One region of the Spartinivicinus poritis genome, then DNA from elsewhere that is predicted to be linked to it. Evidence: predicted binding sites of a transcription regulator. Region 1 holds the regulator's gene; the other holds the start of a gene.
The links. The regulator LexA, encoded in region 1, represses DNA repair genes until DNA is damaged. The targets are predictions, from matches to a motif close to TACTGTNTANNTANACAGTA.
Positions count from the first base shown of each region.

Region 1 (16,741 bases):
CAATCACCCAAATAAGGGCAGCTAAAGGCTTTTGGGCAGAGTCAACAATGGTTTCATCCCAAATCGTTCGGGTTTTAGTCAGTTGCTGATGTAAACGGGCAAGTAAACGACGGGCAATAAAATTAGCGAATAAGGTTAAAAAAACAACGATAAAAACCTGATAAACCCAAGTCTCCTGGCTTTTAGTAAAGTTTAAAAAGTCCAGCAATTTTTCCATGAACAAATAGCCTTGTTTTCTTTCTTCTTCTATAGATTTTCTAGCTGAGAGTGTATTGTTAATCGGCGGGGATGCTCTAATAACTCAGCCCAGCTGAGTTTCCTTTGTCCCTTCAACTGCTCAATATTAACTGCTACTCCAGAATGGGTATTTAATGCAGAGACAACAGCCTGTGCTCCTTCGGGATTGTTACAAACCAGTAATAACTGACATCCTGCATTAAGTGCTTGTACCGCACGTGAAGGGTAGTCACCTGCTTGACTGGCAGCATGCATAGTTAAATCATCGCTAAAAATAACGCCTGTAAAACCCAGAGACTCTCTTAACACTGTTTTTAGCCAATGATGAGAAAAACCAGCGGGCTCTGCCGCTACTTGTGGGTATAAGACATGTGCTGGCATTATCCCATCTAACAACTGTTGCTTAATTAAGTTGTTAAAAGGCAACATATCTGCTTGTTTAATCGCAGCAAAAGGGCGATCATCACAGGCAATCGAGTGATGAGTGTCAGCAGCCACACTGCCATGCCCTGGAAAATGTTTACCCACCGTTGCCATACCCGCCTGCTTCATACCTAAACAATAACGACGAGCTAACGTCGCAACCGTTTCAGGCTGCTCAGCAAAGGCACGAGAGCCTATCACTTGACTGATAGGCAAGCCTAAATCTAAAACCGGCGCAAAACTTAAATCGATCCCCGATGCAATCACCTCACTGGCCATTAACCATCCTAAGTCTTCTGCTAACTGGCAGGCTTGCTCAGGTTCATTTTGATACAGCTCACCCAACCGACAGGAAGCGGGTAACTGAGTATAGCCTGTAACCAAGCGCTGTACCCTTCCACCTTCCTGGTCAACAGTAATTAATAAATCTGACCGAACTGCGCTAATAGACTGCACCAGCTGTATCACTTGCGGGCGATCAATAACATTACGGGCAAATAAAATCACTCCCGCAACAGCAGGCTGCGCTAATAGCCGACGTTCGTCGTCTGTTATTGTTGTTCCTGCTAAATCTACAATGACATTACCTGACATAGGATTAACCAATAGATGGCGATTACTCGTTTTCAATGATTACCTGGGTATAGACGGGCACGCTACTGAACAGCTCCACAACCTCATCATTTCGCATTCGAATACACCCGTGTGAGGCAGGAATTCCCATTGGCTCACTATCAGGGGTGCCGTGAATATAAATATAACGTCGCATGGAGTCGACTGCTCCTAACCGGTTAACACCAGGCTCCTGGCCACTTAACCATAAAATACGCGTCAAAATCCAATCACGATTAGGAAATTGCTTGGCCAGTGCCTCATTATATATTTCACCAGTAAAGCGTCGTCCTACAAAAACAGCATTTAGAGGGCAACTACCCCCTACTTTGGCTCGAATGATATGTCGCCCCAAGGGTGTTTGAAAACTTCCTTGGCACTGACCAACCCCTTTAGCAGCAGTAGAAACGGAGTACCGAGTAATTAACTGATTGCCATCGCACACACTGAGAGTTTGCTCAGCAATAGAGACATAAATAACGGGCTTATACATATTCACTAGCTACCAATTAACTCACCATAAATTAGCAAGCCACAAATTGACTAATTTATGCGCAGCTAACTAAACTTCTAGGCTGGCTGCTGGCAGCTCAGCTTTCATGCCATGGGCTAAAAATGGCACGAGTCGCTTCATGACTGCAGGAACTGAAGTATGTTCTTTATACTCACTTTCAGCAATGTCTCTCAACGCATCTAAACCAGACATAGTAAATGCGACAGATCCCACCATAAAGTTCACTCGCCAGAAAATTTCCACCGGCGGTAAATCAGGTGACGCCTGCACCACTAAACTCACAAAGCGTCGGAATACATCACCATATACTTGTTCAAGATATTTTCGCAAATGCCCTTGAGACTGGCTAAACGCTAATCCCAGCAACCGCATAAACACAGAAAGATCATTTTTTCCTCGTGCTTCAACAGATAGTATTTGCTGAAATAGCAAATTAAGTAGCTGTTCAGGTGTCGGTTTCTGTTCTGCTAATGATGCTTCAAATTCGTTGAGCCTAACCGTGAGTTTTTTGCAAAATGGCTCTAGAAACCGGGCAAATACTGCCTGAATCAATGCTTTTTTAGAGCCAAAATGGTAATTAACTGCTGCTAAGTTAACACCTGCTTTACTGGTAATCGTCCGCAGTGACGTTTCAGCAAAGCCCTTTTCTGCAAATAACGCTTCTGCAGCATCTAGTATTCGTTCAACAGTTTCTGATTGCGCCATAGCCAATTAACATTTCTTAAAAAAGCCTTGATTCTCTGGGCCGTTCTGAGTGCCCATCGAAGCTAAGGACCAATTGTATTTAGATACAGGCAGCAAGCCAACTAAAAAATATTCGCTTTATATTAGCCGCCTGTTGTAATCTTCAAACGTTTTGAACATACGTTTAATACGTATACAAGTCAAGCAGGCTTTACTTTTTCCTGCAAGTAAAATTAACGTCTGCTAAGTAAGGAAACACCCCTTAAAAGGGACCGAAATAGTTGAAAACAGTTGAAGGTCAGTCCAAACTGGATATAATCACAGTAACTGTATAAAACCACAGCCGCTATAAAAAGCCGTTATTTCATTAAATTAGTAAGTATTCAAATAGGTATAAGGAGCCATCTCAATGGCTAAATTAACTGCTCGCCAGGCTGAAATTTTTCAATTTATTAAAGACCATATTGAAGAAACCGGCTTTCCTCCCACCCGAGCCGAAATTGCTCGACAGCTAGGATTTCGTTCTGTCAATGCTGCCGAAGAACACCTCAAAGCCCTTGCCCGTAAAGGTGCTATCGAAATTATTGCTGGCACCTCCCGCGGTATTCGGATCCCCTCTGAAACCCAACAAGGTATTCCTGTAGTCGGGCAAGTGGCTGCGGGCTTCCCCATTTTAGCCGAACAAAATATAGACAACTACTGCCAGATACCGGCTAGTTTTTTTAAACCTCGTGCTGATTACTTTTTAACAGTTAAAGGAATGAGCATGAAGGATTGTGGCATTCTCGATGGCGATTTATTAGCCGTTCACAAAACAACTGATGTACATAATGGTCAAATCGTCGTTGCTCGAATTGATGATGAAGTAACCGTTAAGCGATTTGAACGAAAAGGAGAAGTCGTTTTATTGCATCCAGAAAATAGCAGCTTCAATACTATCGAAGTGAACTTACATAGCGAAAATTTCACAATCGAAGGAATTAGTGTTGGCGTCATTAGACACTAACCTTTTATACGAAAGCTGAAAAAAAATAACTTGGTCCCCTGGGTAACCATCGATATATGCTCCAAATTACCCAAGGGGAAATTAATTATCTAATAGCTACTACCTTTTCTTAAAAAAGCGACTTAATTTGCAGTTTTACATCTTTTTATCAACTCTGATCCACAATCTACCCCCAAGATGGTAAATACAGTGAATTAGGCCAAAGATATGGATTTTTTGTCAGTGATACACTTCAGCTGTAACTAACGAACATGACAATATTCTTTTCGAATGACTTTTTAGACGTTGTTATCGTCGCTTAACTAACATAATAGAAGATGAGACAAGTCTATTATTGTATGACTTGCAGTAACAATCTTCATTTATTTTATAAAGAATGCTGCTGTCGCTCATCACCTGACACCCTTCTTTTACAGTCATTCGTTTTGATAATAAAATAGGAAATATACCCATGGAGTTCAATGGCAGTGACAATGATTCAAAACCCAACCATAGCACGCCAAATCAACCCCATCACTTCCCTTTATCGACAGACCACAATGGCTTTACGCATATTACAGAAATTATTTTATCTTCTGCCCGTATTCCACTGACATCATTTATTCCACCTATGTTGGCACAGTTGAGCCATCATGAAAAACAACGCTGGTTAACCGTCGTCTGTTCCAAACAATATCGCAACATGACCTTAAAGTGGCTTCAAGATGCCTATATTAATAATAAACAGGTCTTATTTCTTACTGCCAGCAATGAAAGCTCTATCAAAGACTTAACCTTGCAGGCACTCACTTTAGGCAAAAGTCATACTGTTGTCAGTTGGCTACCAGAATTAGATGAGCCAACCTTAGCGGCTTTAGATATTGCCGCACAAGAAGGTAACTGTCATGTAATTAATATCAGACAACGTTAGTAAAACAGTTGCTTTACACTATCAAATAGTATTGTCTAGCAATAGTAGTCACGTAATTCTGACAACCGCCTCATTATGTGAGATAATTTTTTCTTTTAATTTATTGAAACGAGTTTCAATATTTTTATTTTCCTTCTCTTGCCTAGATTTCATTTACTAATCATCTTCTGATATTGGCTTTTCTTTTTGGTATTTTCTCTTCCGATAAGCCTCAGCTATTGCCTCGATTAGCCTTCATTATCAAGCTATCCCATAAAACAGAGGTTAATTTTTGAGTCATATCAATATGTCATAGTTTTTTAATGTGTGCTCCTTAGCAATCGAGCCTATAAATACAGTAGCTGTAATAAGTGTAAGTCTAACCAGCGACAGGTTAGCTGCTAATAGCAGTGCATCATGACTAAACCAATACTACTAGTGTTGCGATTTTTTGTTATAAAAACTATGGAGGAATATAAATGGTCTCAGTTAAACATCGACTTCTGTTAACGTTATTGGTTAGTGTGATGAGTAGCTTCCCTGCTGTCGTAATCAGTGACGCGAGTGGCTCAGCCTGCGAAGGGTTTGGCCCTCAAGCGCCAAGAGATATCGATCAACTTGCGGGTGAAAACAAAAGACTATTTAGCTTGGCTCCCCGCTATGAAAGTATGAACCTATGCAACATTCATTTTCACAATAATGCTGAGCATAAAGCAAAGGACTTTTCCATATATGCAGGGGAAGGCGATCATGGTCATGGTGGCGGTTATCAGTGTAATACAAGCAAGTCACTTTCCTCAGCAGAGTTAGCCCCACCTAAAAATGAAGTATGCAAGGGGTTAAAACCTGGTGATACTATTGAAGTCCACTGGGTGTACACTTCCTGCGATATAAAACCAGGTAAAGACTTAACTTCTTGTCTATCTGATAGCTGTTCCAACCCGAACCTTCGCGTTGAATCTCAGGTATTTACTGTCGTCAATGATTCTTCTTCCCTCAATTTTAATGATTTGGTTTATGACGGTAATATGGAAGATGGCTATCACCAAGCCAAAGCCTTACCTAACAATACGGGTAAACCGGTAGAATTTTTAGGCTCTACCACCGGTCCCAAGTTTACCGAACAAAAGTGTTCACCTTTTCAAGTAACCTGGAGTGTACGGCCATTTTGCACAAAAGTTGATATCAATAATTTGGGCGAATGGTGTAAGGATAACGTTTTCAAAGAAGACCATGCCCATGGTGTTAGAAAACTGGTCACCAACCCAAAACTGTTGTCCGATATGAAGTAAACTGCAAACAAGGTTATTTCAAGTACATTTATTTTAATGTAAGTAGCGACCGCAGCTCTTGCAGCAGTGGATATGCCCTTCTCTAGTTATCACCTGGTGTTATCCATTAGATAACCAGAGAAGCAAGGCAGGTTTATTGATAAGAAATCATTTGGTGAAATGTTGACAGGCTTTTTACTTCAGTTTGGTTTTTAAAGCTGGCAAATGGTTGGTTAGCAAACTTTTTACCCCTCATCTGAATATTCAAGCGTGGTGCTTTTGGGTTACCCATAGTCTCTGCGTAAAAACGCTTGATATCATCCAAGGTTACCTTTTCTATCTCAGCAATCAATTGCGCTTTAGTGTTAAACTGATAATTTTCATCATACCAGTCACTGATAAATGGGCTAACTTCGTCGCTCAAGTTTTTTGGTTTTTCTTTCAGTGCCACTAACGCACTGGTTTTAAGCTGCTTAAAAGCCGCCTCGGGTAACTTATTCAACTCTTGCTGATACTCAAGCTTTAATTGATCAAGCCTTAACTGAATGGCTTTTGGTCCTTTGACCGGTGTTTGAATATACAACCCCACACTTGCATATTCATCAATAGTGGGGGCAATGGCTCCCACAGCATAGGCAAGCTGTTCCTCAGTACGTAATTTATCAAAAACATAGTTTGCAAAATGATCAATTAGTACTCTCGCTCTGGCTTGTTGTTTTAACCCTGGTTCTGAATGTGACTGTAAATCAATGATTGCTACATCATTAACTTCAATGTCTTTTTTCACAACAAATAACTGACCTTCCTTGGGCTCCCAGGATTTGCTACGCGTATATTCTGTGATCTTGTGGTTATCAGGTAATAGGCGCTTCAACTTTGCAGCCATCTCGTTAATATCTTGACTATCGTAGTTACCAAAAGCAAACACTCTTACCTGATTTTGACTGAGCAACTGTTTAATGAAGCTTTGTAAATCCTTACTTGTCAGCTTTGATGCAACCTGAAGATACGCTTGTTTATCCCAAGAATCTTTTGTAATCAGCTGGCCAAATGCATTAAAGGCCTGGCTAACGGAAAGTTGTTTTTTCTCATTTTCAACTTCTCGAGTAAGTCGATCAACTGCTTGTAAAAAGCGTTGTTCATCGACCTCAACCTGAATATTTTGTAGTGCTTTACTCAACAGGTCTTTTTGTTTATCTGTAAAACCACTGATTGATAATAACAGCCCACCTGCTTCGGGGTGTACAAACACTTGCATTCCCGCTGTATTCGCTTCTTCAATGAGCTCTGCTTGCTGAAGTTGAAATAAATCAGACCAGATAGATAAAAGGATAGTCGACTTGATATTATTTTGCGCTAGCGAGCTATTAAAATAAACATCAATTGATCCTTTAGGCTGTTCTTTAAAGGCTTGGCTTGGAAGATACCAGACTTTAATACCTTTATTATCAACTACTAGTTCTGGCTTATTATTTTTACTGACTTTTTTAATAGCAAATGTTTCAGGCAACATTCGATTAACTGAGGGTAAGCTGAGCTTCATATTAGTAGAATCGTACCAACCTGCTATAGTTTCAGCAGAGATATTTTCAATTCTATACTTACCATTATAAAAATGTAGCTGCTTATCCGTTTTTTCATTTTTACTGATATACCACACATTCAATGTTTCAGGTGTTAACTGATTTAAAACAGACTCGATTGCATTTTCATCAAATGTTTTATAATAGTACGGTGCATTAATCACATTTTGCAGAGGATAGTTTTGCATATCTTCTGCAAGAAATGCCGCATACATGAAATCATCAAACTTCTCTAGAAATCTGAACTCATTATCTAACGATGTTTTAATTTCCTGAAAATACTTTTCATTGACTCCTTGTTGCTTGACTAAGTCAATATACTGCATAACGATAGCAACAATTTTATCCCGATTTTTCATCCCTGCTTGAGTTAACTCAATGTTGACGGATAAGCTTCCATAATTACCATAACTACTGGGGTACGAGCCCGCGTAAAAAGATGATACCCATCCTTTTGATTTCAACAACTGACCTGGGGTACCAGGCATTTCTGAACCCAATAAATAAGTCACAAACTTATTTGGTTTACTGGCAAAATCGGCTTGATTATTACGTATTGTAAAATCAAGCACCAGTTGTCGCACATCTTCATTGGATTGATAGTAAATTTGCTTACCACCCGCCTGTTGCAAATTAATTGTTTTGGTTACCTTTGGCTTCTCAATATGCTTGTTTTTAATGCCACTAAAATGTTGTTTGGCTAAACGGGCCATCTCAGCTAATGGTAAGTTAGAAACCATAGCCACCTTCATAATATTAGAAGAATAGTATTTATTATAAAAATCGACCATCTCCTGATGAAGCTTGCTCCCTGATTTATTAGAAAGTGTTTCTAGATTTCCGGTGGAAAAACGATTGGCTGGATGGTCTCCCAAGATATTGCGGGATAACTTAAATTGACCTGCATAGTCATTTTCACGAGACATTGACCACTCTGCATTCACTGCATTCTTTTCTTTCTCTACATATTCAGGGTATAACTTGGGACTTTTAAAAAAGTCAGAAAAGCGATCCAATGCTTGGTCGTAAGCATCATTATTTATTTGAAACATATAGTTGGTGATATCAAGCCCTGTATAAGCATTGTGCGCACCACCATGTTTGGTCATGAATTCCGAATAGCCTTTGGTATCAGGATAGCGTTCTGTACCCAGAAATAACATATGCTCTAGAAAATGGGCTAACCCTTGTTGAGACATGGGATCTTGAATTGACCCAACGCCAACACTTAAGGCAGCAGCCGACTTTTTCAGTTGAGGATCAGATACCAAAATAACCTCAATTTCATTTGCTAATGTTAAAACTTGATAGGCTCGATCATCACTAGGGCTGACAACGATCGGTGTAGAGTCCTGCTCTGTAAAAAGTGATACGTTGGCACAACCCGACACGCCTAATAATGCTAGAGCACTAAGCAGCACAAATTTATTCATATTGCATGAATCCTTAAGTAAAAAGAGTAGACGAACAAAACAATTGTTTTAAACATTACTAAATAGACTATACAAGCCTTATAAAACAAATGATGAAGACAATGGAGGGAAAACGGTTTCTTTAGCTCATCAATAACAACCTATAAAACAGTTCAGACGACTCATGTTATACCAACGAAACATTTTAGATCAATATATAAAATACATATGTTATAAAACTTTCAGTCTCTATAACACATTACAAATATACCCAATACGAATGCTCCATGCATTAACTGCATTCACACCATCCTTGGTGATTAGGAGTGAAGATAATAAACCTAGAAGTCATTCGTGAAGGGTATATCACATGTAAGAATAACTCTCTTATACCACAGTTGTATAGCTAGAAAATCATAAAGTGACATAGTCGATTCGCTCAATAAACAGGCTGTATCTGAGGGTAGAGGCATTCTATTTATGCCACATTATAGATTTCCAGCTATACCTTATTTAGTTAAGTAGCAAACAACGGGTAAACTGCGGTTAATACCTATAATATTATGTGAGTGAGTAGATCAATAATGTCTAAAAGTAAAACAATAGAGTGTAAGATATAGGCTTATTAATTTAGAGACTGGAAAGTTAATAGAATTTGTCAGAACTGGTACTATATCGGAATCAGACAAGTAAAATTTTAAGGTCAGTTAAATCAGCTAAAAGAATTGGGTAAGCACCAAGCCACTTCTCCCTCTATCAATCCATTATTAACGCTCGTTCTGCAGGATATTTCCTATTTTCAATAGTTAATCCAAGATGTTGACAAACCGCTTTCATTACATAATTTGCACTAAAATCCAATACCGAAAAAAACAGCGTTTGTTTTTTTCTAGCGCACTAGCAGTTTCAGCTAATAAAATGAATAACAGATTAATACAGTAAAATAATCTTATAGGCAGGCTACCTTTGTATAGATAACCAATCACAATCCTGTACCACCTGGCGTATATTTTTTATAGATCTGGTCAGCTATTCCTTGATATTGAAGTAAAAGGATTGCTTGGTTAATTTTTGTGTATAGTTCATAGGCACGCGAGGAACTCTTGGCAATAAATAGATGCATAGTAAGCTCTCTTTTTCCAGGAAAAGGTACACCTACTATATCCTTTGGAATAGTATATTTCCCAACTAACTCACCACCATATGTTGGCTCTAGTGAATTGAAATAAAAATCACAACGACCTGCTGATAATTTCTTTAAAATACTGGGCAAGTCAATGGTACCAGTGTCAAGCCTTTTAGTAACGCCTAATTCAAGCAACCAATCATAATTATTGCCAGCAAGTCCACACAGTCGAAAGCGATTAAGATCTTTTGGTATAATAACCGGAAGCGTATCTGGAAATTTATTTTTTGAGTACCAAAGCCCTTCGTGTAATTTGTAAATAGGAGTACTTATATAGTATTTTTTTGCTCTTTTTTCACTATATGAACCATCAGTAAACATTTCATATTTTTTTAACTCTCCATAATTGGCTACCTCATGTAAACAGCGCTTCCATGGAATTAGCTCCTGGGTATATTTCAAACCAACTATCCTAAAGATTTCCTGTAAAAATTCAGTTGTCGCACCTATGATTTTAGTTTTAGTCGGTTTACCAGCTACTCTTTCCCAATAAACATATGGTGCATATTCTGGCCCATTTCTACAAATGTGAACCGGTTGAGCAACAGCTATATGAGTAAACAACGCTATGAAAATCACAATAATTGAAGATTTTTTCATAGCATTACCGACACAACTTATAAGAATCTCAATAGTTATCTATTCCAGCATAGTTATATTTTGCTAGATTTCATCCAGATATTCTAAAAGATTATAGCCCACAATACCGCTGATTAAACCAGGAAAAATTCCATCTACGCCATCAAGATAAACTAATAAAAAAGCAAGTAATACAAGCCCCAGCGCAAAATAAAATAAAACCAAAAAGCACATCGCTTTTACTGTTTGCTTGCTCATACCTGCAACCTTCAGGATAGGTTTTAGACAACTATAGTACACTCCCTAATAATATCGATGTGCTCACTATTTTTATTCAGGCAATTTTGCAATAGTGAAATAATTAACCATTTTTACAAAATATACCAGCTGCCAACGCATGTGCTATAATTCCCGACCGTTTTACTGTTGTGCCAACGCCACTATTACAATCATCATCATGAACGACTGTATTGAACAATTAACAACCAACACACCCCCTAAGTTAGCTCAACATCAGTGTGATGATTTAGTTGGACTATTCAACCAATGCTTTCAGCAAAGTGAAAACACAGTATTAGTGAAAGGTGATAATGAGCCACTTTACCTTCCTCAGTCTGAAACTAGTCCCTATCACCAAGTTATTTTTGCCCATGGTTTCTTTTCCAGTGCCCTTCATGAAATAGCCCATTGGTGTATTGCAGGCCCACAACGCCGTTTATTGTTGGATTATGGCTATTGGTATCAGCCAGATGGTCGTACCCAGCAACAGCAAACAGCTTTTGAGCAAGTCGAAAGCAAACCCCAAGCTTTGGAGTGGATTTTTTCTAAAGCGGCTGGCATCCGCTTTTTTATTAGTGCCGATAACCTGTCCGGCCCTCCTATTGATACCAGCGCCTTTAAGCAGGCTATTTTTCGAGAAACCCTCAATTATTTAGAAGTAGGGCTACCCAAGCGCGCCCAATTATTTACTGAACAATTATTAAATCACTATCAGCCTGGTCTAACACTAAATAACGACCAGTTTTCTCTGACCGAGCTGATTTAAGCCTGTGACTTATTGAATCGCTGCATGCTCTAAGGCGACTACCAGTGTCTATTCTGGAAATATCCATAGTCCAAAACAATACACAATGGTTCTGTAATTTGTGCAACAGGTTATTAATGACAATTGGGTTATTGCTCACTGCACTGTGTCTATCCAGTTGCAACCAGCAGCCCAGTGCCGAAGCCATGATGGACAACTACCTCGGTCGTATTGCCAGAACCCTGGCTATTGATAATAAATCACCTCAACCAGCTCCACTTAAGCTAAATCTGGATAAACGAACCCTGAAGCTTCCTCTACCTGATGTACGGCTAGACCTATTTGATGTACTTGCTATTACCCACTGCCAGCCACTCACCCAAAAGCTTGCAGAGCGTAATAGTGCTTTAGGCAAGGTGATGGCTGACACCCATCGGTTTTTATTTGAAGTAACATTGCTTGCAGCAATCAATCAGTGCTTAGCCCACCCAGAAACACAAAATAACAATCAGTTGGTCAAGCAGCTTCAGGATTGGCTGCAACAAAAAACCGCAGCCCTCCCTGCCACCCTATGGAATAGCTTATTTGCTACGGATGAAATGCTACTTTCACTGAGTTTCAGTACACCACCGTTAGCACCCAATAAGCGTCGTGCAGAAGGCTCGATTGCAGCGTTAACCTTTTTTACAGCTCAGGCTAAGCACATGCCAGATAAGCTAACACACCTCGCACCACAATCTGCCTGGGATCAGCACTTTCAACAACTATATCAGCGTCGCTACCTGGGAGAGCTCAGTCAAGCTACTCAGCTGGCTATTGTTAACTTAACCACCATCAGCCACTGGCTGGAACAACGGCAAAAAACACGACCACTTTGCCCTCAAAACAAGCCAACACCCAAAGCAAGAATTTTAAATACTGTTTTCAGAAAATTTTACATTGGAGAGGTTCAGCCTTACCTGGCTCACCTAAACCAGTTACAAGTTGAGTGGCAACAAGCCATGCAACGATTATTGCAACAGCTTTCGACCCAATCAGCCCATCCAATTTGGCTGCGATTTAAACGCGAGCTGATAGGACAGCCAAATCAACCTGCGTTACAACTTATTTTGTTTAAGCAAGCAACAAAACGCCATGCCAGAGCCTGGGAACAATTATTACAGCAATGCCGATTGATGCCTCAGCTAAGTGATTGAAACTTTGATTGCTTTTTAATGATCCAAACTGTAACGTAATTATTACTATTAGAAGATAGGCTTGCATTTAGCCACAAGTCGACTGGTATTGTCTTTGCTTACAGTACTAGTGGCGCAACTCGCTGTGATTTGCTAGGGCAGTCAGTCACTAACTATACTGAAACTGTAGTAGCAAGCCAGAGTGAGATTGTAGCTAACCTGCAGGGAAGCAGTATTAGGCCAGTCAGTCACTCTTTGCAGCAGGATGAGGTCTTTTATGCGTACCTTCCAAGCCAAAAAGCCCAGCGAAAATGTCATTGATATCTTCACCCGCCAACCTGTCGCCAATCAGGATTCCCGAAAAGTCATTCGCCTTGCACCTGAATTAGATGGTCTCGAAATGCTTTACAGCAATGACTCCAATCCTAATAAGCTGTTCAGCATGAAAATTCTCTGCTGGGCATTACGGGCAAATGGCGAAGTAGTAGCCATGGTTCCCTGGCTTAATGACATTGTCAGTTGTGATGAATTAAATGACCCCCTTAACGGCCATTGGGAGGGTTATTATGATGCTGGGATTGACGAAATATTTTTTGAAGCACCTCTGCATAAAATTGTTGAATTGGAAAGCTCTGCTGAATACTACGAAGCCTCATTCGAAAAGGCTGACGATGTCGTGCATGAAATTCCAGATAATATTGGCACCCATGCCATTATTACCTACAATAATTTTGCCAGTTTTTCTCTGGTAGAAGTCGTCAGTTGGCGTTTGTTACATAACGGTCGCATTCACGCGATGTTAATTGATGATAATAAAGTAGAATCAACGCCCGTTTTACCAGGTGACCCTTGCCTGTTTGCAGCGCAAAATCATCCAGGATTTAAGTACTTTTTTCATCATCGCATTGCCAACAAAATTAAATCCAATGACCCAGAAGCCATGGCTGCCTTTTCATTATTGGTAGATACGTAAGCGTATTAAATTTTTAATATCATCAAAAAAAGCGTTATTCCCCAGCGATTAAAAAAGGCAAGATAAAGTGTATTTAGCCTTTTTTAATATAATAATAATATTTTTGTTCCCGCTCATCCTGGGCCACTAAATCATGATTTAAGAACGCACAGAATTTTGGAATGTCGCGTGTAGTTGAAGGGTCTGTTGCCACGACTTCCAGTACATCACCCGCATTAATATCCCGAATTTTATTATGCAGTAACATCACTGGTTCAGGACAACACAGCCCAGAAGTGTCCAGTTGAAAGTCTGCTTTAATAGCCATAATCTCTCTGTCTTCAACGTCAATAATGTAGACTCATAGTGTAACAATAATTTAGTTAAGGAACACGAGAAATAGTCAGGCGCTAATAGGATACAACCTTTGCACTGACAACCGGCACCTGTTGGCAAGGCGTTGTTAGCTGTAGGCTATAGCCTTTAGGGTTTTGCAGACCAAACAAATCAACTTTACTACCATTGTAAACTGGCCCACCAAATTGAGCTTCCAGCAAAAAAGGTTGAGGCGGTAAGGGAAAATGGGCAATGGCTGCAGCCAATAACCATAGCTCCTGTACAACATCCCGTCGATAACCCATCATCCGTGCCAGTAGTGAAGATACATAGAGGGGATGGTAATCACCTGAAATACGTGCAAACTGCCTTCCCATATCCACAGGTACATACCAGTAGCCAACTTTCAACAACTGTGCATTTAGATGGCACTGCTGCTGACGAAACGCTTCAGTCAGTTTTTGTCGCCCTAGGCTTACAAACCCTACTTCAGCTTGCCAAATAATTTCCTGTTGAATCATGGCATTTATCAATAAAGTCACCTGACAACCTAGCGCAGATGGCTCTACTGCTGTTAAAAAAAACTTAAAATCAATCGCTGTTTGTTTATGTAGATATTGCTTCGCTAATACGCGAATCCACGCTAGCCGGGTAGTCAATAAAGATAAAGGTAAGTTATCACCTTGTAACAATTGCATTTGAATAGGAGCTGTTAGTGACAACCAATATAAAGGAGGAATTTCATGGCTATACCATCCTCTATCCCCTAAAAACGCAACATCAGTAACCAGGTTAACCCCACAAATGTCAGCATAAGCCGTCAAGTTTTGCTGATCAAGCTGCACATTTGCCCAACTAGCCCGTATCCCAGGAATATTGGCTTCTTTTGAGTCAGGTATCCAGTGTTGCCAGTGAAGTTTGGCGTATGTCCAAGGGTATAAAGGTTCTAAAGAGGAAGAGGCAATATGAATAGACTGCGAATACTGCGGCATTAACACTAACTCAAATAACTACAAAAATACCTTATCTATATATACAATTAGCACAGCCTCCAACTGATTACCAACTCTTGACTGTCTTTGATAATAATTCTTCAAGCATTTTTCATAATGAAATACTACACTGGCGGTAAGTGCTATTGTCAGCACATATCATTTATCCACACGACAAAAGTAGGCTATTGCAACAGGCATGAGCACAGAGGTTTTGTGATAGTCTAAAAAAACAGCAAAGATAATAACCCATGATTAAAGTCATTATTGAACGGGTGGTAGACAGCGACTTAGTTGGTCATTACGAAACCTTCGTGAAGCAAACCTTTCAAGAAGTGGTTCAGGCACCTGGTTTTGTAGGCTGTGAAGCTTTAAAAAACCTGCACCAGCCCAACCATCGTTTTATCATTACACAGTGGGACAATGTACAATCTTGGCAAAATTGGCAACACTCGGAAACTCGTCAGTCCTTGGTTGCCAATATTCAACCCATGTTATTACATGAAGAAAAAGTGGTTATCCTGAGTGACTAATGCAGCTCTCCATAACCCTCTCTATTAAGGACCGATATAAACAGTCACTTCTTCCCGATCATGATACAGCTGCCGTATTAGAATCTGATACCTTTTTAAGTTTGACTGATGCAATGCCTCTTCAAGCACCGTTTTTGCGTTAACCACTGCCTGCCAACGTTGCTTCATGGGTAGTTTCAAATTAAAAACGGTGGCCTTACACCAACCATTGACTAACCAGTGAGCTACCATGGCCGTGACCCGAGCAGGCTTATCCACAATATCACAGACTAGCCAATCAACAGCTTGTTTGGGTTGGTAAGTAAAACCATCTGCCCGAACATGTTCAACCAGCCCGGTTGCCATAATGTCTTCCGCCATAGGGCCATTATCAATGGCATACACACGCATCCCGCGCTGGACTAGCTGCCAAGTCCAGCCACCAGGTGCTGCCCCTAAGTCAACCGCAGTCATTTCAGCAGCTAATTGCTGATCCCATTTCGCTTTAGGTATAAAGGTGTGCCAGGCTTCCTCTAGCTTGAGAGTTGCTCGACTAGGTGCCTGTTTAGGTAACTTCAAACGCGGTATCCCCATGGACCAGGGACTGTGATTGTTTGCTGGTGAAATACCAATCAGCACACTAGTACCAGAGATAAAGAAGACATGTAATGTCGGTTTTTGACTGTTGTCCTTATTAGTCAGACATCCGGTTTTTTTCAGCGCTTTCATTAATGGTGCAGAAATTTTCCGTGTCAGTGACTGCACTGACTTGCCCTCATTGGTATCAGGAGTTTCGATTTGAATAGAACCACACAGGGGCAACTGCTTAACGGCATCAACAATTGGAGTAACCCGATCAGTCACTGGTAATTGATTAAGTAATGGCAAACAAGCCACCCATTGCCTGGCAAAAATCCACTGTTTAAAAGGCTGCTGCTGCAGCGATAATGCACCATCCTGCTGATATAAATTCAACAGCACCCAGCCCTGACGCGGCTTAGCTTTTACATATCCAGCCAACCCAACCGCTTCTGCTTTGGCCATGGCTTCTGCAGCACATTCATTTTCAAAGCCAGAGCGACAATACAATAACAATTGATTAAGCATGGTTGACCAGTTCATTAATTAAGGTTAGAAAAAAGCTGCCGAGTGTACTGATTATGGCGTATTACGCAAGTGGCTTTCGCTTTACCACCCACGCCCGTTACTCCATATTAAGCACGAAGAAACACTCAAAAATTTTCACGTTATTTTTCAAGTGTTCCTAAGCTTATTTTCAGTTTCTAATTGTTGTCGAATAAAACAACTGGTTAGGTTTGCTGCAGTAGCAATATGCTGCGCCTGGGTAAAACCT
Region 1 covers NZ_JAPMOU010000026.1:18,444-35,184, forward strand. The annotation lists gene ORQ98_RS18250 (mechanosensitive ion channel family protein) at 1-217, opposite strand, end outside; gene nagZ (beta-N-acetylhexosaminidase) at 247-1,290, opposite strand; gene ORQ98_RS18260 (L,D-transpeptidase) at 1,277-1,765, opposite strand; gene ORQ98_RS18265 (TetR/AcrR family transcriptional regulator) at 1,835-2,491, opposite strand; gene lexA (transcriptional repressor LexA) at 2,880-3,476, shown strand; gene ORQ98_RS18275 (SulA-like leucine-rich domain-containing protein) at 3,928-4,386, shown strand; gene ORQ98_RS18280 (delta-class carbonic anhydrase) at 4,845-5,657, shown strand; gene ORQ98_RS18285 (insulinase family protein) at 5,791-8,652, opposite strand; gene ORQ98_RS18290 (substrate-binding periplasmic protein) at 9,614-10,417, opposite strand; gene ORQ98_RS18295 (hypothetical protein) at 10,481-10,654, opposite strand; gene ORQ98_RS18300 (elongation factor P hydroxylase) at 10,794-11,441, shown strand; gene ORQ98_RS18305 (DUF3080 family protein) at 11,558-12,616, shown strand; gene ORQ98_RS18310 (hypothetical protein) at 12,873-13,568, shown strand; gene tusA (sulfurtransferase TusA) at 13,642-13,875, opposite strand; gene ORQ98_RS18320 (hotdog family protein) at 13,958-14,875, opposite strand; gene ORQ98_RS18325 (antibiotic biosynthesis monooxygenase family protein) at 15,127-15,408, shown strand; gene rlmM (23S rRNA (cytidine(2498)-2'-O)-methyltransferase RlmM) at 15,433-16,509, opposite strand; gene ORQ98_RS18335 (alpha/beta family hydrolase) at 16,642-16,741, opposite strand, start outside.

Region 2 (16,741 bases), on a different contig from region 1:
AGGTCAGGGTATTTCAGTTGATACTAATAACCTGATTAATGATGGTACATTGGCTACACAGGGAGATTTATCGTTAGCCGTTAATAATAGCTTAACGAATAAAGGCACTATTTCAGCCTTAGGCTCTCTGTCATTACGTGCTAAAACGCTGACAAATGAAGTGAATAGCGCACTGACAGCCAATGCCATTGATACGTTAACGGTTCAAGGTACCCTGACGAATAAAGGTCGATTGACTGGGTTTGAGAGTTTTTCACTTAATGCCAATGCATTAGTCAATAGCGGCACGTTGGGTAGTGGTGATGCGTTAACCCTGAATATTACCCAAAAACTCACCAATAATAATGGCGAAGAGGGCAGCTTAATTTTTTCAGCTGGCGATATGAAACTATTCGCCAATGAAATAGAAAACCGTTTTGCCGATATTTACAGTAATGGCGATTTAGTGATTGCCCGAAATAATGGATTAGCTAAAAATAAGTCCATTATTAATTCTTCAGGCTTGATTGAAAGTTTAGGTAATATTGATATCTACACAAATAGCTTGCTGAATAAAAAAGACCGTTTTGAATACAAGGAATTTCCTACCTCCGGCACCATTACTTACCAGTGTTTAGACTGTAAAGGTAGCCATTACGACTTATATTATTTTGTTGAAGAGCGTCAACGGGCTGATATTGTTAATGATTCCCCTGCCAGTCAGTTAGTTGCCGGTGGCAATCTAACCATCAAAGGTGGTGATATTGTTAACCAAAACAGTTTAATTTCAGCCAATAAAAATATCACCATTACAGGCGCAAAATTAGTTAACCAAGGTGCACAAGTTACGACAGGTACCCGTTATCGTAAGTTTAGAAATCCGGAAGACTCAGAAGGTAAAGGGAATTTCTATAATTTAATCGAAAACGATATTCGGATATATAACGAAAGTAATAGTGCAGAGATTATTAAATATACAGATACAAAAAGATATTACAGTCATGATGGTGGTGAGCGCATACAAGAAATCTTTTTCTCACCTTCAGAGCAAAAAACGGGTGTCGCTAACCCTAACTATGATCCTGATAATTATGTGCCAGTTCCTACCCAAATATTAGGTTATACCCTGGTAGAAGATTCTACCGTACGGACGGAATCAGAACCTGTCGGTAAATCCACCATTCAAGCTGGTGGCAATATTAATGTACAGGTTAGCCAAACGATTAGTAATTCTGAATTAAAACCGAATGGCGCGTTAAAACAAATATCCAATAAAGTGGGTAATGTTTCAGCGGTTGGCCGTCAGTTAGCACACCAAGCGCCACAAGCGATTAATCAGGCCAGGAAGTCAGTGGATGAGGCCACCGTTGCATTGCAGTTAGGCTCAGTCGCCAACACTCTGACTAATTCGCAAAGTCAGGTTAATACAGGTAATGGCACCATAACGGCTAATACTAATGCAGCTAACCGGGTTCCTGCTGGTAGCGCATTTATCGCGGTTAATCCATTACAAGTGTCGGGCTTTAGATTACCAAAAGGTAAATACGGTTTATTTACACTGCCAACGGCTACGCCTAAGCATAATTATTTAATTGAAACTAACCCAGCTTATGCGGATTACGCCACTTATTTAAGTTCAGGGTATTTACTCAACCGTTTAGGCTATAACGAAGACAAGATTACCAAACGGTTGGGAGATGGCTTATACGAAACTCACTTAATTCGCCAGGCTATTTTTGCGCAAACGGGCCGACGGTTTATTACCAGTTACTTTGCGAGTGACTACGACCAATTTAAATACTTAATGGATAATGCCGTCGCTTCCAAAGAGCAACTGAACTTAAGCTTAGGGGTCAGCTTAACACCTGAACAGGTGGCAGCCCTGACCCATGACATCGTTTGGCTAGAAGAGCAACAGGTAGATGGTCATAACGTGTTAGTACCTGTCGTGTACTTAGCACAGTCCCGTCCAGGTGAACTGGCCGCAGATGGCTCCCTAATTATTGGGCAAAATATTAATCTGCTCAGTGGTGGTGATCTGAATAATGCGGGGACGATTCATGCTTATAAAGACCTGAAAATCTCAGCGGCTAATAATATTTTAAATACCGGTATTATTGCCGCCAATAATGATTTAACGGCCGTTGCGGGCGATAACATTATTAATAGTCAGGCAGGTCAGATTATTGCTAATACACTCTCTTTGACAGCGATTGATGGTAGTGTCATTAATGATCGTCTGGTTGCTGAGCGTCGTGGTACCTGGACGCGAGGCCATGAATTTATTGTCTCAGATGTTGATCAAGCTTCGGTTATTCATGCCAACCAAGAGCTAAAAATTACAGCAGGTCAGGATATTCTCAACCAGGCTTCTGTGATAAGCAGCTTAGGTAATGCACGCCTGGTGGCAGGTAATAACATTGAAAATACCGCTAAACAACAAAATAAACGCGATGCTTATTTATTCCATAAAGGCCATGAAATTAAAGAAAGTATCCGTCAGGTTGGTTCTAAAATCGATGTAAAAGGCAACCTGGCATTACAGGCGGGCAATGATATTACGGTGGTCGCTAGCCAAGTGAATGCGGGTGGCCAGGTGAATCTAACGGCTGGGAATGATGTGACGGTTGTCGCTGCAGCCAACGAAGACCATTACGATTATTACTATAAAGGCGGTAGTAAGAAACTCACCATTAAGCAGGATTCCGTTCACCACCAAAAAGCACTGATAAGCAGTGGTGAAAATACCACCGTTAAAGCCGGTGGCAATATCCAATTATTGGGCAGTGATATTGATGCTAAAGGCAATGTGGACTTAACCGCACAAGGTGAACTGAATGCTTTAGCCGCTACGGACCAGGAATATTATTACTACGAAAAGAAAAAGAAAGGCTCGTTTGGTCGTAAAAAATTCCAGTTAGATAATACCCTTGATCAAGTCGTGGTTGCTAGCACGATCAAGGCTGGTAACGATTTGACGGTGACTACCGGTGGAGACCAAGAATACCAGGCTGCAGAATTAACGGCAGGTAACACGCTGGCCTTAACCAGTGGCGGCAAACTGAAATTTACTGCAGCAAAAACCCAGCAGGTTGAGCGTCATGAAAAGAGCAAAAGTAGCTTAGTATGGCAGAAAGCCAAAGGGGCGGGCAGCACTGATGAAACTCTGCATTACACCAAGATACTGGCTAAACACCCCATTATTTTAAAAGCCGCTGAAGGGATCGAGGTGGATGTTGAGCATGTTGATAATGCTACCATCGACCAAATGCGTGAACGTATTGTTCAAGCAGACCCAAGCTTAGCATGGCTAAACACCTTAGCTGAACGGGGTGATGTGGATTACAACACCATCAGAACCATTCATGAAAGCTGGGATTATGAGCACTCAGGCTTATCAGGTGCAGGGGCATTAATAGTAGTTATTGTAGTTGCTGCCTTAACGAATGGTACAGGGGCTGGGCTAGTTAAAGCTACTGCAGGAACTTGGCAAGCTGCTGCAGCCAATGCAGCCTTTACCACTGCAACTCAGCAATTTGCTATTGGCACTATCAATAACAAAGGTAATATCGGTGCAGGCCTGAAAAATACTTTTTCTAAAGATAGTTTAAAAAATATTGCCAGCTCAGGATTATCTGCAGGCCTACTCACAGGATACGTTAATCCAGCACTGGGAGTGGATGTCACAGCAAAACTTAATTTAAAAAATATTAGTGACATAAAACAGTTTGTCATTCAACAGACAGCAGAAGCGACAACTAAAGCATTCGTTAATAGTGCAATATACGGTGGTGATCTTGGAGATAACGTTAGCCATGGCCTAGTGAATGCTGCCAGCAATATTGCTTCAGGATTAGCATTTAATGCAGTTGGTGATTTAGCTGAAGAGTACCCAGGGCTGTTACCTAATGGGAGTCCGCAAAAGGCTACACTGCATGCCATTGTAGGAGGCTTACTTTCTGAGGCTTCTGGTGGAGACTTTAAATCTGGAGCAATTGCAGCCGGTGCTAATGAAATACTTATTGAACAGCTGACAAAGAGTAAATGGTTTAATGAAGGTAAACGTGAAGTAAAAGTCGAAGCACTTTCACAGCTCATCGGTGTGACTGCTGCTTCATTAGTTGATGGAGATCCTGAGCAAGGGGCACAGATTGCATTACAAGCAACACGCTATAACCTTTTCTTTCATGAGCAATTGCTTGATGCTGCTGAAGAGATAAAAAAATGTGGTAACAATGATTGTATAGCAGATCTACTTAAAAAGCGTTTGGCTCAGAGTGATGAGCAAACTTTACAGGCGATTCAAGTTTGTGGAGGAGGCAGCCAGGCTGATTGTGCAGACATTATTAGAAATGTTGCTAATAGCAATGGGAATAGTAAATGGATAGACGAGTACTATGCAGCAATACTGTCGGAGGGTACTCCTGAGCAGATAAGAGCCTTTAACCGGTTAAGACAAGAAAACAAAGATTTTGACCAACTGGTTCAGCCTTCAATAATTCAAAAGACAGTTGAAGTGCTCATAGAGCCACTTGCAAATAAATTAGGCTTAACTCCAAAGCAAACACAAGCATTAATTGTTAGTGCCAGTGGTACGCTCCTAATTAGTAAATTAAGATCATCGGAGAATTCTCGAAGGCAAAGAGTAGATAATGATAGCAATAATCGAATAAACTCAAATAATAACCAGGAAGTTGAGACTGCAAATTCAAACTCTCATACTACTTCAAGACAACAAACAACTCAGCCAGAAATAAGAACCTTTACTGCTGGCTCTACAGGAAATTGGAGTAGAGAACTTAGTAACCCGCGTCCAAATACAGTTTATCGAATAGATGGAAACTCTTTCCAAACAGATAGCCTAGGAAGAACTATTGTTGTTGATATTCAAGAACTTAGACTTAACCGTACTGATAGAAACAGACATCAGCAACGAGTTGCAGGGCGAAATTTCAGAGAAGATGATGATGTAGGAGGACATTTACTTGGAGCTCAGTTTGGAGGGCCTGGAGAAGGTATTAATATAGTTGCAATGAATCGACAGTTAAATGGTAATAGTCATGCTTTAGGACGATTTGGGCAACTAGAAACAGAATGGGCCAACCGAATTCGCTCTGGAGAAAGGCTTGGTGTTACAATTAGACCTATTTATGAAGGTAATTCTCTTAGACCTGTAAGGTTTGACATTACGGAGACTGTTAATGGACAAGTTCAAAGCAGAATTCGCTTGTTAAACCAACCAGGAGGGTAAGAATGAGTAATGAAGAATTTGAGCCGGCAGCGAGGCTTTTGGAAGAAAATGCACCAAATGATTGGTGTAAGCTATGCGCACATTATAGGTATCATGACGGACTTATGGATATAAAAGTATTTTTCAAAAAATCATTGCAAGAAGACTGGAGTATATTTGATACTGGTGGTTTTGACTTAATGGATTTTTTTGATGAATACCGCTCTAAAACACATCATCTAGCAGAGAATCCTTGGAGCGGTATCAGAGTTACAGTTGATAAAACAAGGAAAATTGAGGTTGATTTTGAGTATCATAAACAAGATATTTTTAGTCGATAGATATTACTCTATAGATACTTCATACTGACCTTCAGGGCTTATTGTTATTGTCATGGTTCCCCAGTCCTGTCCTTCTGCAGACATAATTTCTTTGAGCTCCTTAGCAGCATTCATAGGAGCTATAAAGTTTATAGGCTTAAAGGAATTTTTACTGGAGTTGGAATTGGTAAAATAAAAGTTAGACTGGATTTCATTGCCGGTTATCTCTACCTTCATAGAAGCACTTTTCCAATTACTAGGTAGTGACTCAAACATACATTCACATATGCATTGAAATAGCTCTTCTTTAGTATAAGCCATATACATACTCCTGTGGAATATAATGGGTAGTATTACTAAGAGTTTAGATAAAGGCAAGTGAATGTACTTGTTTTTCGCAGACGATAAGTTGAAAAATGCAATATCTAATTACCTTATGCTTCATTTGGCTTCAAACAATCATCTGTTACTGATATCTCTAAAGAAGTCTTAGAGATGGCGCTACGGGATTTGTTAGGATACTTTTGGGTCGAGGTTTACATGTTATTGATGTTGTAAATAAGAATGGGAAGATATTTATATTGACACTCAAGCAGGTAAATTTGTAGACCTGAAACCTGGTATACTAGTTTTATTAGCTATTCCATAGAAGTTTTATGAGTAATATTACTTTTGAACATGCGCAAATGCTGGCTTGGAATCTTGTTAAGAATAGTTTAGGTACTTGTACGGGTAGTTTGCTTAAAAAGCATTTTAGAGAGGAAGAGTTTGGGTGGATATTTTATCCAAATCAAGAGCTAAACTTTCCTGATAACTCTATACTTAAAAATGAGTTAATTGTTGTAACAAAGAAAGGTACCGTTAGAACTATAGTTGACCTCTCCGATAACACTAAGAAGATGGATCAATATATTATTCAGTTAAAAAAATATATTGATCTTAATGGTGAATAATCTCGTGAAGTTGGGGCAACAAATATGATGTTAAAAAATATAAATGACAGCCAATCCCAACTAGCCATAAATAACAGACAGGCATACAACAATCCATAACTTTCTACATTAGTAAAATTGACTTTGAGTTGGCGCGAGATGATAAAATTGATTTAGATGCACTTTGCATTAAATATGGTGTCAATTAGACTCTTGTCCACGACTCTTGATTTAACATAAGAAAGTTTATGCGAAACTCACCTGTAAGTATTTACAGGTTATAAATGGTCTTTGATTCATTGTCTGATCCTTGGTTTGATGATACCTTTCCCACGCCTTGCACCAGGCCATAACTGGGACAAGGCATCTGCTGGGAGTGCTGAGCCTCCTGGCTTTTACCTGGTTTGCCCAAAGTCCCGCTTTTTAATTTTGGCCATTCTGCCATCAGGATGATGAAAGACTAATCCTTCAATATTTTGATGTTGTAACCACGCTTTTAACTCGTTAAAGGTGCGAGGGGCATCGGCATACTGTTCTGCATCAGAATGCTTGAACAATACATGACGTTCAAAGCCTTCAGGGTTTCCCTGTATTTTGGGTCCCAACAGCTCATAGGTACCGTCAGGCATGCCTTCTTTAAAAGCCTCTTGATACCATTTATTCTCATTTTCAGCGAAATCGACAGGAACCCAACCAACCGTTTTACCGGTCACCTCATCGTAGTCGGCTAATACAAAATTATCGGGCTTGGGTTTGCCTTTTTTGACCTCTCGCCGTTTATATAATTTGCCACTTTCTATTAAACAGCAGGTGCCGTCGTATTTTTGTGTTGCAACCCCTTCGCCAGCAAAAACCCAGTCGCACTCAGAGTGGGCTTCCTGTATTACTTCGCTCATGTTATCAGGGTTTCTTTTAAATATTGTGGGTGTTTTTTTCATATCGGCCACTTAGTGATTAATGTTCCATTGGAAGTCATGTTGAGATTAATTGGCATACACTCAAGCTCGCTATAATCAGCTAAAAAATTGCTATTAGTCGGATTCAGCAGTTGTTTCATTACATTGAGCAACCCACTCATAAGCCAGTGATAATATACAAATCTCAATAACCCCAACGATTAGCCAAATAAGATCGTAAACAAAATCCAAATAATAAGGCAGAAATGGTAGATAGCTTATTATTTGACTTGTCAAAATCGGCAGCAAACCAATTAACACAAATAACCGTAATTGATGGTTAGCTGATATACGCCATGCCCATCGCAACGACTTTTGCTGGTCTGTCGCCGTTGCAGGCAGAATCAGGCTCCATCTAGAAATACAATAAGTAGCCGGTAGCATCAAAATAGCCATTATCGAGCTGAACGGTAAATGATTTTCCGGTAACAACGTAAATAGATTATAGCTAATTGCCATCGCAGCGCTATATATCACTGAAAAACCAACAAATATTAATAAAAACCTGGTTTCTCTTTTAGTCCATCTTAAAACGGGCGTTGATTTAATCGCTTCATTGCTGAGCAGAAAAACTCGATGACAGCCAATGGCACTCAGCACAAATGTCAGGCAGTAAACTATATAAATAAACAAATACAGTATAAAACTAATTTCAGGAGGGTGAGGAATCAAATAATCCATTAAAATCATTAAAAAAATAAATGGAATCCCTAACCGCAATAAAGCCGTTATATTCTGAAAGGGAGTTTTTAATCCTTTTAAAAAAATTTCTTTTAAAGGCAGGGGTTTATTTACTTCAGTCAATTGTCTTCAACCATAATAAGCAGATTTTAAGAGGGTGAATAATATACATGTTGACCCAATGAGTAAATCAGACTGATCACTGCGCGATCAATATTAACTGGATTTGACACCAATTAGATACCTGTATACTGTTTATATGCACAGTATTTTGTCGGTTGTTGAATTAGCATGTATGCGCTCACGGATATGAACTGCTTTTATGTAAGCTGCGAGCGGCTTTTCAGGCCAGATCTGGCAGGTAAACCCGTGGTAGTGCTCAGTAATAATGATGGGTGTTGCGTCGCTCGATCCCCAGAAGCCAAAGCCCTAGGGATCAAGATGGGTGAGCCTGTGTTTAAACTGCAAGGTTTGATCAAACGTCATGGCATTACGGTGTTCTCATCAAACTATGCGTCATATGCCAATATCTCCAATCGAGTAATGGCTGTCCTTGAGCAGCTATGCCCTACGGTTGAGGTTTATTCCATTGATGAAGCATTCCTTGACCTAACAGATATGGCTTGTGAGGCGTCCTTAAAAGGCTATGGGTTTAAGGTGAAACAAGCCATTGCCCAATACTGTGGTATACCCGCGTGTGTTGGAATTGCTCCAACTAAAACCCTAGCAAAGTTAGCCAATCATGCGGCTAAGCAGTATCCAAGTACAGGTGGTGTGGTTGATGTCTGCTCAAAAAAGGTTCAAACCCGCTTACTACAGTGTATGCCAGTTGATGAAGTCTGGGGGGTTGGTCGACGCTTAAATCAAAAGCTACGAGCAATGGGGATTAATACAGCCCATGACCTGGCAAACTATCCTGAAAAGCTACTTCGACAGCATTTCAGCGTGATGTTAGAACGTACAGCCAGAGAATTAAACGGCGAGTCTTGTATCGCGTTAGAAGAGCACCCTCCAGCAAAGCAACAAATTGTGTGTAGTCGATCATTTTCCAAACGGGTACACAAGTTGAAAGAGTTAGCCGAATCTATCAGTTGTTATATGACCCGAGCGGCGGAAAAACTCAGGCAACAACAATCCAGAGCCCAGTTAATCAATGTGTTTATTCGGACCAGCCCTTTTGCTGATACTCCACAATACAGTTGCGGTGCTTCCCTGCCCTTACCCCACCCTACGAGTGATACCCGGGTTCTGGTCAAAGCTGCTAAAATGGGGCTAGAAGCAATTTATCAACCAGGGTTTGCTTACGCGAAGGCTGGAGTTATGCTCTCTGATATCAGTGTGTCTAGCTTTAATCAAGCAGACCTTTTCACTCCTGAGATTGATACACAAAAATCACAACACTTGATGAAAACAATTGATCAGATCAACCGTCGTTTTCCAAAAGCCTTATTTCTAGCGAGTAATGGTACCCAACGAGGCTGGCAGATGGCCAGACATCACTTGTCTCCAGACTACCTTACCAGCTGGTCTGATCTACCTAAAGCCAGATTATAACAGCCGTTATACTTCACTATATGACCAAGGAAAGAGTGAAATAAATAATGTGCGGGCAATTTGGGTTGGCAGATAGTTTTAACTGGGGCAAGTTTACAAAGCGACTGAATTTACAGGATATTAACGACCCAGCATCGATAAACCTACGGTATAAAGAAGCATTCGTACCTACCAACACTGTATCCATTATTACTCACCAGGACGGTTATAAAGTAAACGAAGCCATTTGGTGGTTATTGTTAGAAGAGGCTGAAACCCACTTTAAAGCAAATGCAAAATATGCAACATTCAACTCAAAATCTAGCAGGCTAATTACAAGCCCTGTCACTAAAAAAGCATTTAAGCAAAGTCGCTGTATAATCCCAGCTACTCACTTTGTTGAAGGTGATGGACCACAGGGCAAACGCTATTATCATTTACTCAAATCTGCTAGCGGTATGATTGCGTTCGGGGGGCTATACCGTGAATGGACACACTCTAAGACAGGTGAACACTGCTATTCAGCTTCAATCATCACTTTGCCAGGACACCCAAAACTTAAGAGTATTCATAAAAACTCACTGCCGTTAATGTTACCTCTCGACCAGCCTGAAATAGCACATGATTGGTTAAACCCAACAATACAAGACCCACAGTATTTTGAATCACTTCTACAGCCAAGGTTGCATGAGTCATTACAGGCCCAGCCAATAGAAAGGCCTGGTCATCCCACACCTAATGGTGACCAGTTTAGTATTAAAGCTGACGGGTAGACGAATAATTGATTTAATGAGCCTATGGTGTAGGTAAGGTTTGAAAAATTTCCCTTACCACAACTCGATAAAAGAACCCTCAACTTATTAATGCTTTGAGTAATCTGCATGGGCCATAGAGCTAACTATTTTCTTGTTGAAGAAAATAAAACATCCATATTTTATCATCATTGGGGAGCAAAATCGTTGCCAGAGGACTTCTTCTGGGGCTTTGATCCCAGTCTTAGCTATTTAGCAACGTTAGAGTCAGGGGAAGAAAAGTTGCTTGATGATGTATGGTGTGAAGGAGCAATTTGCATTAAGCCTGAAAGCCGAGAGCTGATACTATTTGGTGGTGAGGATCTTTATTATGATAAATCATTGCGCAATGTCTTTTTATCAATGATGTCTATCTCCTGGGCTGAGTGGCGTATTAAATGGGCAAAAAAAGGAATTATAGATGTTATTCAGCTATCCTCAATGTCTCCAGAAAGCGTCACCTCAAATAGTAATACAGATGAAGACAGTGATGACCTGACACAACCTGAAGCTGATACTTTTGATGGTGAGTGGCATGAGTGTTTAGTTTTAATTCGCTCAGAGAAAGACTTGATCACAACCTCAAAAGACTCTGCTCAACGTGTTTTATCAATAGGGCCAGGCTTGTTGGATCAGCTATCAGAGATACTTCCTAGAAGTATCATTCGAGAGGGGGACGATGATTTTCCTGTCTCACAGTTATTTATAGACACAACCTGCAAGACAATTCATATTTGGGAAGAATATGAAGAACTGCCTGATAGAACAGACTTACTAAGTAAACTATGGACAGGCTGGCAGGTTCACTCACATCCTGGTGGTTTCTATGAGTTTTGTCAGGTGGCTGGCATCCCCTATTTTGAGCATAGTCGTACCAGAGAAGAATATATAAAGGAGATCCGCCACCTATTGCTCCAAGATTCAAGCTTTGATCCTGAAGAAGTATTGCAAACAATAGTAAAGCATGTTCATGATGAAGAAAATTTCATTGAAAAGCTCAAATCAAAGGTAGTGAATATTTTTATTAAAAAGGAACCTAAAATACAGGTTCATCCTAGTTTCCTACAAAAAGACAAACCCCATCTTGAGAAAAAAGCAAAAATGGAGCTATTTTCCGCAGTAATTGACAAGTTTATGAGTGATATACCTGATTTAGAAATAGTGCTGAGCGCTGATGAAGACTGGTTTAAAAATGGGTTACCTGAATTGATACAGTCCTCTAAATAAAACTTCAATGATCAAAAATCGATCGACTATACAAAGATTAAGTACTAACAAACCTATGAATAATATTGAGCTAAAGCAACAAATTTTAAGCGTAGTAAATATGGCTATGCAACAAAGTTTTAATCGAGCATTAAGTGCCTTAGAAGATGCAAAAGCAATCGATACTAAAAAAATGCGAGAGCATTATAGTGGTTTTGGTTCCAAATACTATGATCTTGTTACCGAGCAAATGAAGTTTACAGAACAACAATTGGAACCTATTATCGATGCAATTATTCAGTCGAGCCAAGGTAATCGTTAGTTCTTATATCACTCTAGTTTCACCACAACATATTCATGATAGATTCTATAAAAACAGGTTAATTTTTGATTAAGGATCAACCTGTTTTCTTGCGAAAAAACAGCTACTGTTGACCTCAATACGCACAAAATAAATAGAAATTTAAGTGCATTCTATTATAATAGAAAAAGTTGTTCGTTTTATTAGTTACTGAGTAGGCACACGGAAGCAATGATTACTAAAGTATTAAGGAATTTTTTTCTAGGTATTCTAGCTACGGTTTTGATTGGTAGTCTTAGTTACTATATACGTTTGAAAATGATCGAGAAATCAGCAGAACACTTTATAACCAAAAGTCAAGAATATTCAAAACAAGTACTTGAACAACAAAGATCAAACCTACAGGCAAAACAACGACAAGCAGAACATGACTATAAGAAAGCTCAGGAAGAGCATGCTTTTAATGAGGCCTTTTATGCGTGGTATACTGAACCAGATGGCTGTGACAACTGGAAGTCTGACAGTCATATGGTTGAGTGTGTTAACCACAAAATAAATGCTAAAAATACATTTAAATCGATTTATCAAAACAATTAAGTTATTTAGTTAGGGACGCTAATGAAAAGGACACTCTTTTATTTGCTCTTAGTTTCAATGAGCAACTATACTGCTGCTGATACGCTAAGTGATCAACAAATTAAATCACAAATAATTCAACAATCTATTCAATCATACCCTGGGAATTGCCCTTGTCCTTATAATCGAGCCAGTAATGGAAGTCGCTGTGGAAAACGTAGTGCATGGAGTAGAGCGGGAGGTTATTCCCCCTACTGTTACCCTTCAGATGTCTCAAATGAAATGGTCAAGCAATATAAAGCTAAGCAAACATCCTCAACTAATAACAAATATTGATCACTTAATTAATATGACTAGCCTCACTATTAAAGCAAATCATAGCACTAGACATTAATCAATCAGTTACCTTAAAGCCATTCTGCTAAAGGTTTACTATTTCTGCCCTTGCGCTTTTAACCCTCCCCTTTTAATGTACTGCTTTTGTTTCTAAGTAAGCCATTGAAGATGCAGTCATGGAAGTAGGAGTAATAGCAGGTTTACCTCTAGCCGCATTGGGCGAGGGTTTACGCGCTTTTTCTAAGTTGAGTGTTACTTATCATGCATATTGACTAGTCTTGTTTAAATATAGACTCGTTGTACAGCAGTATTTTCAGACAGTAGTTAAGGAGCGCCAAATCACATGCGTTACCGTATTAAGTTTTTAAACGGCGCTATTTACGAGTTTCATAGAAGCTTTGATGAGCCTAGTGAGGGCTATTACCCTAAAGGACTCCTAGGGGAACATGAAATACGTCAGTTTTTCCGGCGCTGTATCAGCCATTCTAGTAAATCAACTGATGGCTACACAGATGGGCGCACGATCATGGAGTTTTTACTTGGTCTGAGTCTGTCGGAAAAAGAGCTTGAAGACCGTTTTGTAGAAGCCGTCGAATGGAACCAGATTTTCATTTACGGCAACCAAGAACCTCCACTCCTCCCAATGGTTAAAAAAGCAAAGCAGGTCAGCCTGGATAGCTTGGCTTATAAAGCTATTGGTGACATAGCCAATGAATCTGAAAATAAGCAAAAAACTCTTGAACTTGAGCTGTTTTACGACGATTTAGAAAAAACGCCTGCAGGCAAGACTCCTTTCAAGATCACTTTCAGTAACAATGAATGTATTGCTGGTGTTTTGGATGAAAAAGGCTGTGCAACCATTCCAAATGCACCAGATTTACCGGCTCAGGTTACATTTGGTGATGAGGCGGCTTTTAATGAAGCTGCAAACTCAATCATCGGTGCTTACCAACAACTTGCTTTTGTATTGGATGATGCAGCCAGACAGATTGGCAAACATATGTTAGCGGTGGCGCGTAGCCAACCAAAAGCAGAGGAACCGCCAGCTGATATCAAAGAGGCTTTTAAACAAGCTGTCGAAAAGGAGTTAGCAAAATATAAGGCCAAAGCAGAAGAGTATGATCAAAAAACTTTTTTACAGAAGACTTGGGAGCAAGCCAAATCAGTAACTACCGGGGTTAAAAAAGGCTTTACTGAGTACGTGCCAGATTTAGGCGAATTTGGTGATTTAATGGATGCAGTTGATCTTGATGTAACTGATCTAGTTGATGCAATTGCGACAGGTAATGTAGATGAGTTAGAAACGAAGTTCCAAGCCTGGCAGCGTGATAATAAAGGATTTGCAAAAGCCAGCGAAGCAATGGAAATGCTGATACTGCTGCTATCAGATGAGAAGAGCAGAGAGTTAATTGCCAGCATTCCATTTAGAATATTGCAAGTACTCCCACCTGACGAAGTGACTGAAATACTGAGTTCTCAGGCAACTCAAACAGGTATTGATGCTACGATTGTTGCTGGCGGAACTGCTGCAGGTGCCCTTGCCGGTGGTGTAGGCGCTCCCATTGCAGCTGCTACATTACTTACAGCGGCTGCAGGTCGAAAAGGGGGGAAATTAATTGAAGCCATAATCAATATATTAATGGCGATAGCTGAAAAAATAAAAAAACTATCTGCTTATCAATGGGGCGGCACTAGAAAATATCAGCAGAAAAACCAAATTAAGCATATTGAAGAAAATAAATCCTTTAATAAAGGAGAGAATAAACAAAAGGCTGATGAAGCTGAGAAAGAGAATAAAAAATACAAATGTGAATGGAATAAGTGTAAAGGCAATCATGAGAAAAAAATCAGATATCCAAGCAATGGCAGTGTTCAAAGAAATAACACTTATGACTCTGACTGGATACGTGCAGGCTTAGAGCCATGGGTGTTGTATGGTCCAGGCCGAAACAGTTATGCTACTCTGGCTGACTATAAGGATGAAGCCCCTAATGCCAACTATACTGCTACAGCAGCAGCTATGATATACCCTGAATACCATACTCAAAAACACCATTTAATATCTGTTAAATTATTTGAATCTGTAGACGAACTCAGTAGTAATGCAAAGTTAATTGGCTATGATGTAAATCACCCTAAGAACGGTATTTGTCTTCCCTCCTTCATGGCCGATATTGTACAGCACGACTTACAGCTCCATCGAGGTAGACATAATAAAAAACTATATGATTTAAAAGTACTTCCTTACCTTATGAATATTAGGGATGACTGTTTGAGTTACTGCCAAAAAGATATTAAGGGAGATAAGCGGAAGCAGAAAGACCTAATAAGTGATTTGGATGCACTAGCAGGGAAGGTAAGAGCTAAGGTTGTTAACTGGCAATATTTGCTATCAAGCAAGGCTCTTAAGCGCCGTACAGAAAGTAATGATCGGTATGAAAAAGCCATAAAGAAAAAAAGTGAGGAATAGTAATCGTGTATTGGATAATGGCAACAGAACTTCAAGATGATGATGAGATTATTATTTATAGTACACCTCCCTATATTAAAAATAATGGGTTGAATTTCTCTCGTGGTGTTTATGATCCTAAAATATATCCTGAAATCGAGTTGACTTATACTAAAGATCCAGGCGAAGTATTTACTGACAACCTTGCTGCTATAGGGTGTAATGGATTAGTTATTAACGAGAAAATTAGGCAGAAAATAAAAGAACTAAATATAAAAAATGTACAGTATTTTGACCTTAAATTAATAGACAAAGACACCCAAAAAGAGAATATAGACTATAAAATAGCCAACGTTATAGGGACTGTTAATTGTTTAGATTACGATAATTGTGATTTAGAGTTGTCGAGTACGGGCTCTATTCTCTTTATTGAAAAACTGGCTTTTATTAATCTAGATGAAGATAAGCTCCCTGAAATCTTCCGGTTAGGAGAATTCTTGCCGCTTATTGTTGTAAATGATCGTATTAAGCAAGCATTTGAGGCAGAAGGTTTTACAGGTTTTGTTTTTTATAAGCCTGAAGATTACTCATAGAAGACCATATGATTTAGAGTAATTAATGATGAAGTATGATAGCGAATACTACATTGCTAGAGAGGCTTGTATGACAGGGGTTATGTTTAAGCGTGTTGATAGCTGGAATATTGGCAGTTCGTTTGATGATTAACAATATAGAGAATGCGCTAAGAAAATTTCTATTTAAATATAGTGAAGTCGATTTGCTTGAAGTCATGATTGACACTGGCGCTGGAAAAGAAAATATAAGCCTTGAGAGAGGAGGGATGAATATAACTCCTTACCTAAATCTCTGGGCGTGTAATATCTTTGAAGGAGAAAGCTTTTTTGATGCCATGAAAGAGGTGTCAGAACATGATGACTGGGGTTTTTTGGAGGATATTACTGATCAGGTAGGCAGTAACTCTTTCAACATTTCACTGACCGAGTTCTACCCAAATTGGCCAGAACAAGTAAAGCAAGGTGATAACAAAGTGATTAAGCTACTTGGGAAGAATGCTAAGTATTTATCCAATGATACAATATTCATTTTTCATCATGTTTGGGATTGGCCTGCTATAGACATTCGTACTGGACAAGAGTTGTACATTCCTATGTAAGCCTTTCATGCTAAGTTGAATTTCTGTTACCCCGTAACACCCCTGTACCCCTTGCGCCGCTTCTCCTTAACTAGTTTTTCTTGAACGGCGCGGGCTTCTTCATAACTATCAAATGTATCAATTTGCACTTGTCCATTTGTACCAATCTTGCCCCATTGCCTGAGTAGCGACCACTTCCCGAACAAGTCTTTCTGAATCAGCAATGTATAGAATTTGTGTGATTTTTCATCGCTTAGTTTTAGGTGAATCATCCTGATTACCTGGCCGTCATGTGGCT
Region 2 covers NZ_JAPMOU010000067.1:2,051-18,791, forward strand. The annotation lists partial or broken gene ORQ98_RS26295 (DUF637 domain-containing protein) at 1-5,230, shown strand, start outside; gene ORQ98_RS26300 (immunity protein YezG family protein) at 5,233-5,550, shown strand; gene ORQ98_RS26305 (hypothetical protein) at 5,554-5,850, opposite strand; gene ORQ98_RS26310 (hypothetical protein) at 6,186-6,482, shown strand; gene ORQ98_RS26315 (hypothetical protein) at 6,857-7,399, opposite strand; gene ORQ98_RS26320 (hypothetical protein) at 7,493-8,221, opposite strand; gene ORQ98_RS26325 (Y-family DNA polymerase) at 8,390-9,652, shown strand; gene ORQ98_RS26330 (SOS response-associated peptidase family protein) at 9,700-10,404, shown strand; gene ORQ98_RS26335 (hypothetical protein) at 10,513-11,649, shown strand; gene ORQ98_RS26340 (hypothetical protein) at 11,750-11,950, shown strand; gene ORQ98_RS26345 (hypothetical protein) at 12,161-12,526, shown strand; gene ORQ98_RS26350 (hypothetical protein) at 12,548-12,841, shown strand; gene ORQ98_RS26355 (AHH domain-containing protein) at 13,185-15,311, shown strand; gene ORQ98_RS26360 (imm11 family protein) at 15,329-15,883, shown strand; gene ORQ98_RS26365 (hypothetical protein) at 16,009-16,464, shown strand; gene ORQ98_RS26370 (WGR domain-containing protein) at 16,491-16,715, opposite strand.
Region 2: a site for LexA is predicted at 8,348-8,367, ahead of ORQ98_RS26325 (Y-family DNA polymerase). Genes of this name have one in related genera too.